Regions from separate parts of the Pseudoalteromonas sp. 23_GOM-1509m genome, predicted to be linked through region 1. Evidence: predicted binding sites of a transcription regulator. Region 1 holds the regulator's gene; the other holds the start of a gene.
The links. The regulator LexA, encoded in region 1, represses DNA repair genes until DNA is damaged. The targets are predictions, from matches to a motif close to TACTGTATNNNNATACAGTA.
Positions count from the first base shown of each region.

Region 1 (7,089 bases):
CGTATGATAAGGCGCAGGTGAATCAACTTCCCATTCAAGCCCCTCAGCTCCATCCCAAACTTTTGCAGGCACTTTGTCGCCCCCTTTTGCACATTTATACACAACCACCACAAATAATAATTGCGATAAACCAAAGGCAAACCCACCTATACTAATAATGGCGTTAAAATCAGCAAACTGTAGCGCATAATCTGGAATACGGCGTGGCATACCGGCTAACCCCACAAAATGCATTGGGAAAAACAGCACATTTACACTTATTAACGACAACCAAAAATGCCATTTTGCTAAGGTAATATTGAACATGTTTCCGGTCCATTTTGGCAGCCAATAATAAGCCCCCGCCATAATAGAAAACACCGCGCCCGTTACGAGTACATAATGAAAGTGTGCAACCACAAAATAGGTATCATGATATTGGAAATCGGCAGGTGTAATCGCTAGCATCAACCCCGAAAAACCACCTAAAGTAAACAACACAATAAATGCGATACTAAACAGCATTGGCACTTCAAAGCTAATAGACCCGCGCCACATAGTCGCTACCCAGTTAAATACTTTTACGCCGGTAGGTACCGATATCAGCATAGTCGCGTACATAAAAAACAACTCACCCGCCACGGGCATACCAGTGGTAAACATATGATGCGCCCACACAATAAAGCTCAACAAGGCAATGGAGGAGGTGGCATACACCATAGAGGCATAACCAAATAGTTTTTTACGTGAAAAGGTGGGAACAATCGTAGAAATAATGCCAAAGGCAGGCAAAATCATAATATAAACTTCAGGGTGACCAAAAAACCAAAAAATATGTTGGAACATCACCGGATCGCCACCACCAGCGGCATCAAAGAAACTGGTCGCGAAGTATTTATCGGTGAGCACCATAGTAACTGCACCAGCAAGTACCGGCATAACTGCAATAAGTAAAAACGCCGTGATCAACCATGTCCACACAAATAACGGCAGCTTCATCCACGTCATACCCGGAGCACGCATATTTACTATGGTGACCACCACATTAATGGCCCCCATAATCGAACTAATACCCATAATATGCACAGCAAATACAAACATTGCTGTGTTGTCGTTACTATAAGTGGTGGAAAGCGGCGCGTAAAAGGTCCAACCAAATGCAGGGCCACCACCAGGCATAAATAATGAAGCTAATAGGATTAAAAACGCAAACGGTAAAATCCAAAAGCTCCAGTTATTCATTCTCGGTAAGGCCATATCTGGCGCACCAATCATTAGCGGGATCATCCAGTTTGCCAAGCCGGTAAAGGCTGGCATAACCGCACCAAACACCATTATTAAACCATGCACTGTGGTCATTTGATTAAAAAAGTGAGGATCAACCAGTTGTAGGCCCGGCTGAAATAACTCAGCTCGAATAACCATCGCCATTGCCCCACCAATTAAAAACATGGTGAGTGAAAAAATTAAATATAAGCTACCTATATCTTTATGGTTGGTTGTAAATAACCAGCGCTTAAAGCCTGTGGCAGGTTGATGGGCATGATGAGCCTCATTGGTATTAGGTTGTTCTGCAATGCTACTCATTATTTAGCCTCCCCATCAGCATCCAGTGCCGCTTGTATCTCGCTCGGTTGAATTACATCACCAGTGTCATTACCCCACGCGTTGCGTTTATAGGTAATAACAGCTGCTATTTGCTTGATTGATAATTGCTTTGCGAAAGACTGCATAGCCGTACCTGGTTTACCGTGGAGCAAAATATCTATATGCCCTTTGATATCACCTATGACTATTGGGCTGCCTTTAAGAGCCGGAAAAACACCCGGCAAGCCTAATCCTGTTGGCTGATGGCACGCCGCGCAGCTCGCCATATAAACCTGCTCACCAAGCGCCATCAGCTCTTCTTTTGGTACAACTTGGTCTAATAACGCAGCGTCTGCTGCAGCTGCTTTTTGCTTGGCTTGTTTAGCCTCTGCTAACCACGTTTTGAAGTCTTCTTCTGTTTTAGCTTCTACCACAACAGGCATAAAACCATGATCTTTACCGCAAAGCTCTGCACACTGCCCACGGTAAGTACCAACCTCATTAATATTGGTCCATGTTTCATTAATAAACCCAGGGTTTGCATCTTTTTTAACGGCAAAGTCAGGCACCCACCATGAGTGAATAACATCATCTGAAGTCATTAAAAAACGTACTTTTTGATTAATTGGTAGTACCAGCGGTTTATCGACCTCGAGTAAATAATTCGGGTTTTTATCAGCAAGGTTGGTTATTTCATTTTGAGGTGTAGCTAGCATGGAATAAAACTCAACGTCCTCCCCCATATACTCGTAATGCCACTTCCACTGTGAGCCTGTAATTTTAATGGTGAGATCAGCTTTGCTGGCATCCTCCATGGCAATTAAGGTTTTAGTCGCAGGAATGGCCATAACAATTAATATGACAAAAGGGATCGCAGTCCACAGTATTTCTACTTTGGTGCTTTCATGGAATTGGGCAGGGACAGCCCCTTTAGATTTGCGATGATGAATGAGTGCCCAAAACATAATGGCAAACACGATCACCCCAATCACACAACATATTAAAAAAATAGTCATGTGCAGTTGGTATACATTATTACTTATATCGGTTACGCCTTTACGCATATTATATTGGCTATTAGCAAGCACATTCTGCGAAAAAACAAACAATATAAGCCACAAGGAAGAACTCAGCTTACCCATGTGACGGCTCCTTTGATGCTATTGCTGACGCAAAGCGAAGAGGCATACGGCTTAAACGCCTATTCGTTATTTTTATTTTTTATAAGGGTGCTGGATTTAGTAAATGTGTGTTCTCAAAACGACTAAGCTGTGAGTTATTTTTATTCCAGCTCTTTAATAACTAGTTAAAAAATAAACAATAAGCAAGGTGAGTATGAAAAATAAACAAGGTGTATTTTTTAAAATGCGCAGCTAAAAAAATAGCAACTAGTCAGGCAATTAATCTAAGAGTCAGGTTTAGTAAGGGGTGTATTGAAATTACAGGATAGAAATATAAAAAATTGTTAACTTAAAAAAGCAGAGTAAATTTGTTTATTTATAAAGTATTTAGTGATTTTATTTATGATAGGAGAAGCACTTGACAACATATAGTCATACATTTGATAAGTTAGACATTGTGCTGCTAACAAACCCAGCGCCTAATCACTATTAAGCGCTAAATTATGCTTTAATACTACATCCAGTCAGCGTTACGAATAACACCTACCGCTAAGCCTTCAATATTGAACGACTCATTTTCTAAATCGACCTCAATAGCTGAAAACTCATCATTTTCAGCATGTAAGAGTACTTTTCTGCCCGCTTTTTCTAAACGCTTCACGGTTACATCGTCGTCAACACGGGCAACAATAACTTGTCCATTTTCGGCAACTTGGGTTTTATGCACAGCAAGTAAATCACCATCCATAATACCAATGTCTTTCATACTCATACCGTTAACACGCAATAAAAAATCGGCCGCAGGTTTAAACATTAAAGGGTCAATTTTACAGTGGCTTTCTACATGCTGTTGCGCCAATATAGGCTCACCGGCAGCCACCCTGCCAATTAAAGGTAAGCCTAACTGCTCTGGCTCCTCTTCTTCAACAAGCTGAATGCCCCGACTCGCGCCTGGCTTCATTTTAATCACACCTTTTTTGGCCAGTGCTTTTAAGTGTTCTTCTGCAGCATTCGCACTTTTAAAACCCAGTGTTTGTGCAATTTCGGCACGTGTAGGAGGCATACCAGTGTCTTTAATAAACACTTTAATGAGTTCGAGTATTTGCGCTTGGCGTTTCGTTAATGGTCGCATACAACTGGTTTTCCATACAGTACAATTAACTGTGAGTATATACAGTTATTTAAAAATCGCAAATATAAATTAATGCCTTATATGCCGTTATCATCAAACAATAACCTACTTTAAAAGCAGGGTGATAAATGTAATTATTAGCAACGCATTATCATATTAATAAATTTTAATTCTCAATTACTTATCCAAGGAGCTAGCATGAGTATTTGGCATCAACCGATTACATTAGAGTTTTGTAAGCAATTAGATCAAGGTATTACAGGCCAAGGGACACTCATGAAAACCATGGGAATAGAAATCAGTGAAATTGGTGATGACTACTTAGTGGCAACTATGCCGGCAATTCCAGAGCATCATAACCCTATGGGTATCGTTCATGGTGGTGCAAATGTGGTGCTTGCTGAAACAGTAGCAAGTTATGCCGCTAACTTTGTGGTTGATTTCAATCGGTTTTATTGTGTTGGCCAAGAGATCAGTGCAAGTCATTTAAAGGCATCACGCAATGGCACATTAACGGCCACAGCGAGAGCTTATCATATCGGCAAGCGCAGCTCGGTTTGGGATATTAAAATAACCAATAGCCGCAATGAGCTTTGCTGCGTATCACGTATGACCGCAGCCGTAGTAGAGCGAAAAGGCTAGTAAGTCAATTAACCAAGGTTGAAATTAAATTACTTTTCGAAAGGGTAAATAGTAATTTCTACGCCTGCACCAATTGCAGATATACGTAACAAGGTATCTGCATGTAAGGCTTGGTTAAAGCATTTTGGCGAAGTGCCAGACTCAAACCCAATATCGAAAGTTCTGCGTGAACAACTCAACCATTGCTTTAATGCATTGCGTGAACACGACTCGATTAACTCACACAAGTGATTAATCGCTTTATCTGGCGTGGTTATTTCACCTGCAACCTCAATGCGAGCAAGTTGACGGTATTCGTCTTTATCATAATGTAAAATAGTTGCGACCTTTTTTAAATCAGCAACTAATACGCTAATATCTTGCTTTGACTCAAGCTCTAGATCTACATTTAAAAATTGAATTTCCGACATTATCTCGTTTTTACCCTCTATTAATCTCATTGCAAACTTTAACGCAGTTTTACCGTTATACCAAATCAACAACGCAGGAATCACTGCATTAACGCGTTTTTAGCGTTAGCCTCTGAATATTGCCCACTATTTACTCCTAAAAAACGCCCTACACAAAATACGCAAATTAAAATTAAAGCATGCCGGCGGCAGTTTACTTTTTTATTCTAGGCCTTAAACTAGCCGCTCCTGTAGTTCACGTATGTGATGGATATGATTCGGTTTATTTTAGCTTTGTTGGCTTGCTGTGCTTGTTTTTCAGCAATGGGCGAACAATTTACGCGGTTTTCGAGTGCCAAAAAGCACTTAATTAATACCCTTCCCGAAAACGCTAAAAGTATTTATTGTGGTTGCGATATAAAAAAACAAGGCAAAAAGTTGGTACCCGACCCTACCCATTGTGGCTACGTGCCTCGCAACACACTAACCCGCTCAGGCAAAGTAAATCAACGTGCCCTGCGAATTGAATGGGAACATATTGTCCCTGCATGGGAATTTGGTCACCAGTTACAATGTTGGCAAGATGGTGGGCGTAAAAACTGCCGCAAAGTTAGCGCTAAGTTTCGCTTGATGGAAGCCGATATAAACAATTTAGCCCCTGCAATTGGTGAAATTAACGCCGATCGCTCAAACTACCGCTTTGGCATGTTAGCCCAAAACGCGACGCAATATGGTCGCTGTGAGGTTAAAGTTAATTTTAAACAACGTGTTGTTGAACCGCCTGTTCATGCACGTAAACGCATTGCCGATGCGTACGCTTACATGCAAAAAACGTATGGTTTAAAAATTTCAGCTAAACAACAAAAGCTATTTAATGCTTGGCAACAACAAGCTTATGCTGCTAACACAAATAGTAAAAAGCTGTAAGTTTAAATTAAAAGCGTGTAACACACGCTTTTAATTAACCTATAACGCTTGGTGTGGTCCAAATATTTCGTAGTGAATGTTTGAGCTTTGCACACCTAAATCAAGTAGCTGGCCTTTTACGTAAGCCATAAATGATGCTGGTCCACACAAATAAAATGCCCCTTCGCTAATAGGTAATGATGCCTCAAGCACCGATAAATCCATTAGCCCAGTGAAATCACACTCCTCGCCACCTTGATTAAACCAAGTAAATGTTTTTAGCTGTGGATGCATTGCCGTTTGCTGCGCTAAATACCCTTTAAATGAAAATTCGCGGCTGTTTTCACACGCGTGCAAATAACTAATCGCTTGATTTTTATCACCACTAAGTAGCGTTTGCAGCATCGCCATCATCGGGGTTTGGCCAACGCCTGCTGAAATAAGTACCACTGGAGTTGCCTCATTTTTTAAAATGAAATCTCCCGCTGGCGGGTATAACTCTACTCGTGCGCCTTGCTCTAGTGAGTGTAAATAATTAGACACCACGCCAGGCTTTGGTTGGCACTCTTTTTTAACGCTAATACGATAGTTTTTAGCATTGCTCTTTTGCGAAATAGAATACTGGCGGATCTCTTCATATTCTGCGCCCTCAGGCTTAACTTTAATGCCAATGTACTGTCCTGGCTTGTAGGTAATAACTGCTTTACCATCCACAGGTGTCAGCGTAAAACTAGTTACGAATTCAGATTCAATATGTTTATCAGTAATTTCAAACTGGCGCGTGCCTGCCCAGCCACCATGGTTGTTTTTACTGTGCGCATACAATGCCGCTTCTTCGGTAATACAAATATCAGCAAGTACACCGTAGGCTTCGCGCCACGCATATTCAACATCGGCAGTAAACTGCTCAGGAATAAGCTCTTTTAACGTACCGATTAAATGTGCGCCCACAATAGGATAATGCTCAGGTAAAATATTTAAGCTGGTATGCTTATGATTAATTCGCGCTAGCGCCTCTTTTAACACGGCTAAATTATCAATATTTTGCGCGTACGCAGCCAACGCATTAAATAATGCAAATTGCTGACGACCCGTTTCTTGATTAGTCATATTAAAAATATGTTTAAGCTCGGGATTATGACTAAACATGCGCTTGTAAAAATGATCGGTTACGACCGTACCTGCCTCTGCAAGCAATGGCACCGTGCTTTTAACTATTTGTATGGTTTTATCGGATAACATGTTTATTTCCTATGTAATAACTAACTGCTTGCATTTAGCATTACACAGAGTGTGCCAACCAATTAAACCTATAATATTCAAAAGGTTAAAT
Region 1 covers NZ_JADO01000020.1:67,880-74,968, forward strand. The annotation lists gene ctaD (cytochrome c oxidase subunit I) at 1-1,566, opposite strand, end outside; gene coxB (cytochrome c oxidase subunit II) at 1,566-2,708, opposite strand; gene lexA (transcriptional repressor LexA) at 3,202-3,819, opposite strand; gene N523_RS0108725 (PaaI family thioesterase) at 4,018-4,461, shown strand; gene N523_RS0108730 (hypothetical protein) at 4,491-4,871, opposite strand; gene N523_RS0108735 (endonuclease) at 5,124-5,777, shown strand; gene hmpA (NO-inducible flavohemoprotein) at 5,817-6,998, opposite strand.

Region 2 (7,089 bases), on a different contig from region 1:
GACTTATTGGTGACGAATTACAGCCAGTTATTAAAGCCACCAATACCAGCAAAGTGGCACTCAATCGTTGATGATTCATTATTATCCTTAATTTATTATTTTTTTTGCTCAGAAACATAACCACTTTTAAAGCATCTGCCCTAAAACCTGTTAACATAAATTTAATATTATCATGGGATTGCAAAGCTTACAGCGATTATTTTTATAAGCGCAGTTTTAATCGCCCATTAAAAATAGATAAACCTATTTTTTTAATACCCTGTATTTATACACAAGGTACTTTACTTTACGCACAATGCATTTAACTGACGTAAATCTATCACTGACTGTCCGTTTGCTGAACCAATAATAATAACTGCGCGGCCGCTTTGGCATCGTCTAATGCACGGTGATGATTGGTTAAGTCTAAATTAAAGTGTGCAGATAAATTTCCCAGCGAATACGACTTTAATCCCTTAAATGCTTTGCGTGATTCAACGACTGTACACAGTTTTGGCATTTTAAAATTAATTCCCACCCTCTCAAGCTCTTTTTTAATAAAGCCATAATCAAAATTAACATTATGCGCCACAAAAATACTACCCGAAATTTTATCCAATAAAGTCGAAGCAATGTCGCTAAGTATAGGCGCATCACTTACCATGGCGTCGTTAATACCGGTTAGTTTGGTAATAAAACGAGGGATGGGTCGCTCTGGGTTTATCAATGTGGTCCATGTATCAACTATTTCGCCCTGCTTTACTTTAACAATACCAATTTCGGTAATGCGGTTACCGCCTTTGAGGCCTCCTGTAGTTTCAATATCTACCACACTATAAATACGGTTAGGGTCTACATACCACTTCACCGCTGCAATATTGACTTTAAAACCACTGTTTTTTAAATTATCGATGCTCACTAGCTGGTTTCTTTTAAGCTTGTCTCCGGGCGCTTTTACCTCCTCAAAATGAACTGCGCTGTTATCAACAATCATTAAATCGGGGTAACCATCTTTTAATTGTCGGTAGTTTTTTGCCATGTTTTTTAAATGGCTTAATAGCGCATTTATCGGGCTGTTTAAAATAAGCATCTCTAATGGCTTTAATACATCTTTGTGCCATCTAAATAAGCCATTTGGTTGCTCATAATACTTCGCTGCATGGTTACACACTAAACGCAGCAATTTTTGGGTACTATTACACGCAGCCAGCCGCGCCTCTACTTGCGAGGATTGATTTAAATAAAATGTATCTGTTTTTAAGGCTTGCGGATAAATATCAAATTCGTTGCAGGGGGGGGTTGGGGTTTCAATAAAAAGTTCCTGCCAAAAAACCAGCGCAAATAAGCTTTGCCACAAGGTATTCTCAGTATAAAAAACCTGCTTGCCTTGACGAGTGTAGTGATCACTTACACCTAACTCAACATCGCCACGGTAAAGTTCATCAACTTCTATAATACAGCGTGTACTGGCTAACATTTCACTAAGCCGTGAGCGTGTTTGCTTGTTAAATTTGCGCATTAAAAAGTCATCCGCAAAGTACAGTAACTCATCGGTGAGCGGATTTTCTATAATTTTCTCAAGTTGCGCCTTTACCCATTCTTTATTGCCTAAACTATATTGCTCTCTTATTTGAATTTCTAGTGCGTGCGCATCGTCTTCGCAGGCATTAAGTACATCAAACGCTAATACAGGGTTAGTTGTTTTTAGTTGCTTATAAAGTATGACCAATAACTTATTCTTTAGCTCTCGAGCTACAACCCCTACTGCTAATTCATTTATTAACTGTTTTGCTAACGTCTCATTTTCATTGTCATCTTTCGCGTTTTTAACGGCTAACCGAAAACGGTTTAACACATAGTTAGATTGCGCTTCCTCAATTGAGTCAAAGCGAGACAAACTTTCATGATGTCCTTGCCTAACAGGAGTTACCCCTAAATCTCTTAGTACAAACCGATTTTGATGATTAACATCACCGGCACTGAGCCTGCCAATATACAAAAATTCAAAATACTGGTAACACTCATCTCTATTATTGATCACATACTGATTATACAAATGCGAAAGACGCTCTGGCTTAGATTCAAAAAATGAAATAGCGACTTCAACTAAACAACTTTTAGCTGCACTTTTTTTAAATAATGGTGGCTGCTCTTGTTGAGCTAGCAACTCAATTAAGGCCGGCTTTGTTAGATGACTAAGCAGTTGCTTAGCGTCTGTTTGTGAGGGTTCATATACTAATCCGGCTGTTTTTAAATTAAAAAGTGCCTGATAAGGCGAAATAATCTCTTCATAATTTAATGACTGAGTTTGCACTAAATAAGGCTTACGAGAATAAATACGTGCTAGCATGCATTGGCTTTGCTCGTCGAGGGTGTTTATTTTATTAATAAATGTAATGTGCTTTTGCTCAAGTAAATGCATACATTTATCGCTCACAAAGCCTATTAGCTCTTTAAAATGTGCCAAATAATATTTTGCTGGTAACTCTTTTCTCATAAAAACCGCCAATACTGTATATAAAAACAGTATAATTATTTGAGCGCTTTTAGCAACCCAATTAGGAGTTAATAGCCTTTTAGAATTTAAATTGATTCAATCTCGGGCGCTTTAATTTCAGCGAGGTTTGTTACCTAATAAACTAAGTTAAAACCGAGCACCCTTTTTATACCCTGGCCCTTATCTTCACCTGTGTAGATAGCAGAACCCTTCAAGCAGTGCGTGTTTAACATTAACGAAGCGTTAGTACCTATTTACGGGCATTCACATGGCAAAAGATCTATTTTGCTTAAAAACCAAACACACTGCTGAAACTTCAATCTCAAAAGATAAACAGACCCTCGCGCAACTCAATTAATTTATTTATGCATACGTATTACTATTGAAATATCTTTTTTAGCGTGATTACTCTGTGCTAAGGTTGCCCGCAAATTATTAGTGGTACCTTAACTTCATTACACATAATAAAAATTAGGATTGAACAACATGACAACACAGCATGCAACTAAAGGTGAGCAAAGCGCAGCGGCAAAGTGCTCACTTTTATACGTTATTTTTATATCGGCTGTTGCCGCCATTGGTGGCTTTTTATTTGGTTTTGATTCAGGCGTTATAAATGGCACTGTATCGGCATTAGGTAATACATTTAACTCAAGCAGTGTAGCAACAGGGTTTAATGTTGCCTCTGTTTTACTTGGTTGTGCGCTGGGTGCTTTAGCTGCTGGCCCATTAGCTGACAAATTTGGCCGTCGCGCTATTATGATTGTCACTGCACTTATATTTGCTATCAGTGCATTTGGCTCTGGTATTGCTGATAGCTCAGCTGAGTTTATTTTTTACCGCTTATTTGGTGGATTAGGCATAGGTGCAGCCTCTGTTTTAGCGCCTGCTTATATAGCAGAAGTAGCACCAGCAAGTTTGCGTGGTCGCTTAGCGACATTGCAACAACTCGCTATTGTTCTTGGCTTATTTGCAGCCTTTTTAAGTAACTACCTAATTGCTAACGCTGCTGGCGGTGCCGAGGGTATTTTATTGTTAGACTTAGCTGCATGGCGCTGGATGTTTTGGGCTGAACTGGTTCCTGCAGGCTTATTTTTAATTGGGGTCTTGTTTATTCCTGAGTCACCGCGTTACTTAGTCGCACAAGGCAAGCTTAAACACGCTAAAACTGTATTTAATAAAATTTCAAACGATGATGCTGATGCGCAAATCAATGACGTAAAGCAGTCTCTGAAAAGCGATAAAAAACCAAGTATTCGCGATTTATTTATCGATGGCAGTAAAAAGGTACACCCTATTGTTTGGGTGGGTGTAGCTTTATCAGTTTTCCAACAATTTGTTGGTATTAACGTGGTATTTTATTACGGTTCAGAGCTTTGGCAAGCCGCTGGTTTTGATGAATCACAATCACTGTTTATAAACGTGCTTGCGGGTACCACTAATATTTTGTCTACTTTTATTGCCATTGCTTTAGTTGATAAAGTGGGACGTAAGCCATTGTTACTGGTAGGTAGTATAGGTATGTTTATTAGTTTAAGTGCACTTACCTACACCTTTGGCAGTGCAGGCCTTGATGAAGCGGGCAAGTTAGCACTTAGTGAAAATATGGGTACCTTTGCTTTAATAATGGCTAACCTGTTTGTGGTATTTTTTGGTTTAAGCTGGGGCCCTATTGTATGGGTACTGCTTGGCGAAATGTTTAATAACCGCATCCGTGGTGCAGCGCTTGCAGTTGCTGCTAGTGCGCAGTGGATAGCTAACTTTGCTATTACTATGACCTTCCCTATCATGCTAGGTAGTATTGGTTTAGCAGGCGCCTATGGTTTTTATACCCTCTCGGCGTTTATTAGTGTGTTCTTTGTGGTTAAATACATTAAAGAGACACGCGGTATGAAATTAGAGTCAATGTAATTACTTGGCTGGAGTAAAATAGCGCATAATAATGCTGTTTTACTCCAGCGTATTTAATCCTCCTTTGTAAGCCCTTTCATTTACCTGTTCCTCATCCACAAACAATATGCTTTTTTAGTATATATAATCTTTTAAAGTTCTTTTTTGGAATATAAAAAGTTAGCTATTGTTCGCCAACTTTCTCTACTTAGTCTCAATTTAAATGAAAAAACAGTTATTCTCAGGCCTTGTTTTCACCTCTGCGTTAAGCACATTTAATGTATTTGCAACGAATGGCTATTTTACTCATGGCTACGGTATGACTCACAAAGGCATGGCAGGTGCTGGTGTAGCGTTATCAGAAGAATTAATGTCGGGTGCAAATAACCCGGCTGCTTTTTCAGCTAATGGCACGCAAATGTCGGTAGGCATAGAATTATTTGCTCCTGAGCGTAACTACACCGCTGCAAAGGTCGATGAATACTTTCCCAATGCACTGTATTTGGACGCAACCACCAAAAAAAGTGATAACAGCTTATTTGCAATTCCCGAATTTGCTATTGGCCATCAACTAAATGAGCGCATTAATATTGGCCTATTAGTTTACGGTAACGGCGGAATGAACACAGAATATGTGGCTGATTCTGCCCCTCAAGGCACATTTTATGGCGGCACCACCGGTGTTGACTTAAAGCAGTTATTTGTCAGCCCAACCATGAGCTATCAATTAAATGAACAAATACGCCTAGGTGTATCTGCTATTTATGTAGTGCAACAATTTGAAGCACAAGGTTTGGCAAATTTTGCCGCCTTTTCACAAAAGCCAGAGGCGCTGTCTAATAATGGCGTTGATACCAGCACAGGCATTGGAATGCAACTTGGGATCAGCCACATTATTAACTCGTCATTTAGCTGGGGCGCCAGTTACCGTTCATCAGTGTCTATGGATGAATTTGACCGTTACAGCGGCCTGTTTGCAGAGCAAGGCGGGTTTGATTTACCAAGCTCTATTCAGCTCGGTATCGCTTGGCAGTTTTTACCATCGCACCAAGTGGTGTTTGATTGGCAAAAAATAAATTACAGTGAAGTAAAAAGTATCGCCAACCCTATTACTAATTTAATGTCAGCGCCACTAGGGGCTGAAGCCGGAGCAGGCTTTGGTTGGCACGATATGAGTATTTATAAACTGGGTTATCAATGGCAACGCACTGAGCAACAAAAAATTAGGTTTGGTGCTTCTTATACTGAGCAACCCATTCCATCATCTGACATTTTATTTAATATTTTAGCGCCCGGTGTGCAAGAATGGCATTTTACAGCAGGCATTAGTCATGCGCTTAGTGACGCGGTGCAATTTAACGCAATGGCTTTTTATTCACCCTCTAAAAATGTAACAGGTGCAAACTACTTAGCGCCTGATCAACAACTATCAATTTCAATGGAACAATCAGGATTGGGTGTATCCCTTGCTTGGAGGATTTAAACGATGACAACCGAATTCACCCCACTAACTGGGGCTATTGGCGGTGGTTTAATTGGTCTAGCCTGCGCGTTATTACTGGTTTTATTTGGTAAAGTAGCGGGAATTTCAGGGCTTATAAAATCAATTTTTAATCCACTGGCAGCAGCTTCTCGTTGGAAACTGTGTTTTGTGATGGGGTTATTACTAGCAGGTGTATTTATACAATTATTTGCCCCTGAGCTGTTAGTAGGCGAATTAAACTTATCGCCTTGGATGATTATTATTGCAGGGCTTTTGGTCGGTGCGGGGACCACGTTAGCGAATGGCTGCACCAGTGGTCACGGCGTATGTGGTATGTCTCGCTTTTCGGCCCGTTCATGGGTATCAACCTGTACGTTTATGGCAATCGCCATTATCACCGCTAATTTAGTAGGGTAAATCATGCACGCAATTATTACGCTTATTTTAGGGTTTGTATTTGGTTTGGGACTAATTATTAGTGGCATGACCAACCCAGATAAAGTGCTTAACTTTCTAACTTTTAATCAGCAATGGGACGGTAGCTTAATTATTGTTATGGCTGTTGCAATGACCATTATGATGGGCGCATGGTTTTGGATGTCTAAAAAAAGCACGCCGGTGTTTAACGACAAACTAAGCCTTAGCGATTTAAAAAAGGTCGATACGCGGTTAATTACTGGCTCTATTTTATTTGGTTTAGGTTGGGGCTTAAGCGGCGTCTGCCCGGGCCCCGGGCTTGTACAACTGGTATCACTTAAAACAGAGTTTTGGCTATTTTTTGCTTCCGTACTTGGCGGTATGTGGCTGACCAAAAAAGTATAATATGAGTCGCCGAGCACGCCTCGGCCACTTAGCATACTAACCGTGATCTATGTTGTGTGCTCTTCAGCTGCTGCTCAACTGAGTATATTACCAATCACTGTATATAAATCATCGCTATTAATGGGTTTGGCTATAAAGTCATCCATACCAACAATTAAACAGCGCTGCTTATCTTCCTCATAAGCATTTGCAGTGATCGCCACTATAGGTACTCGTAAGCCGGTTTTAATTTCAGTGGTTCTAATCGCGCGAGTGCATTCATAGCCATCCATGTTCGGCATTTGGCAATCCATTAAAATCAAATCAAACGACTGACTCTTCAATACTTCAAGCGCCTTTAAGCCATCTTCAGCCATTGTTAAACTCGCTTTAGTAGGCTCAAGCATTTTTGCAATCACCTGTCGGTTAATCGCATTAT
Region 2 covers NZ_KI912433.1:107,307-114,395, forward strand. The annotation lists gene N523_RS0113860 (sel1 repeat family protein) at 1-79, opposite strand, end outside; gene N523_RS0113865 (exonuclease domain-containing protein) at 320-2,476, opposite strand; gene N523_RS0113870 (sugar porter family MFS transporter) at 2,963-4,387, shown strand; gene N523_RS0113875 (OmpP1/FadL family transporter) at 4,590-5,849, shown strand; gene N523_RS0113880 (YeeE/YedE family protein) at 5,853-6,266, shown strand; gene N523_RS0113885 (DUF6691 family protein) at 6,270-6,671, shown strand; gene N523_RS0113890 (hybrid sensor histidine kinase/response regulator) at 6,746-7,089, opposite strand, start outside.
Region 2: the regulator LexA is predicted to act here: its motif matches at 2,489-2,508, upstream of N523_RS0113865 (exonuclease domain-containing protein).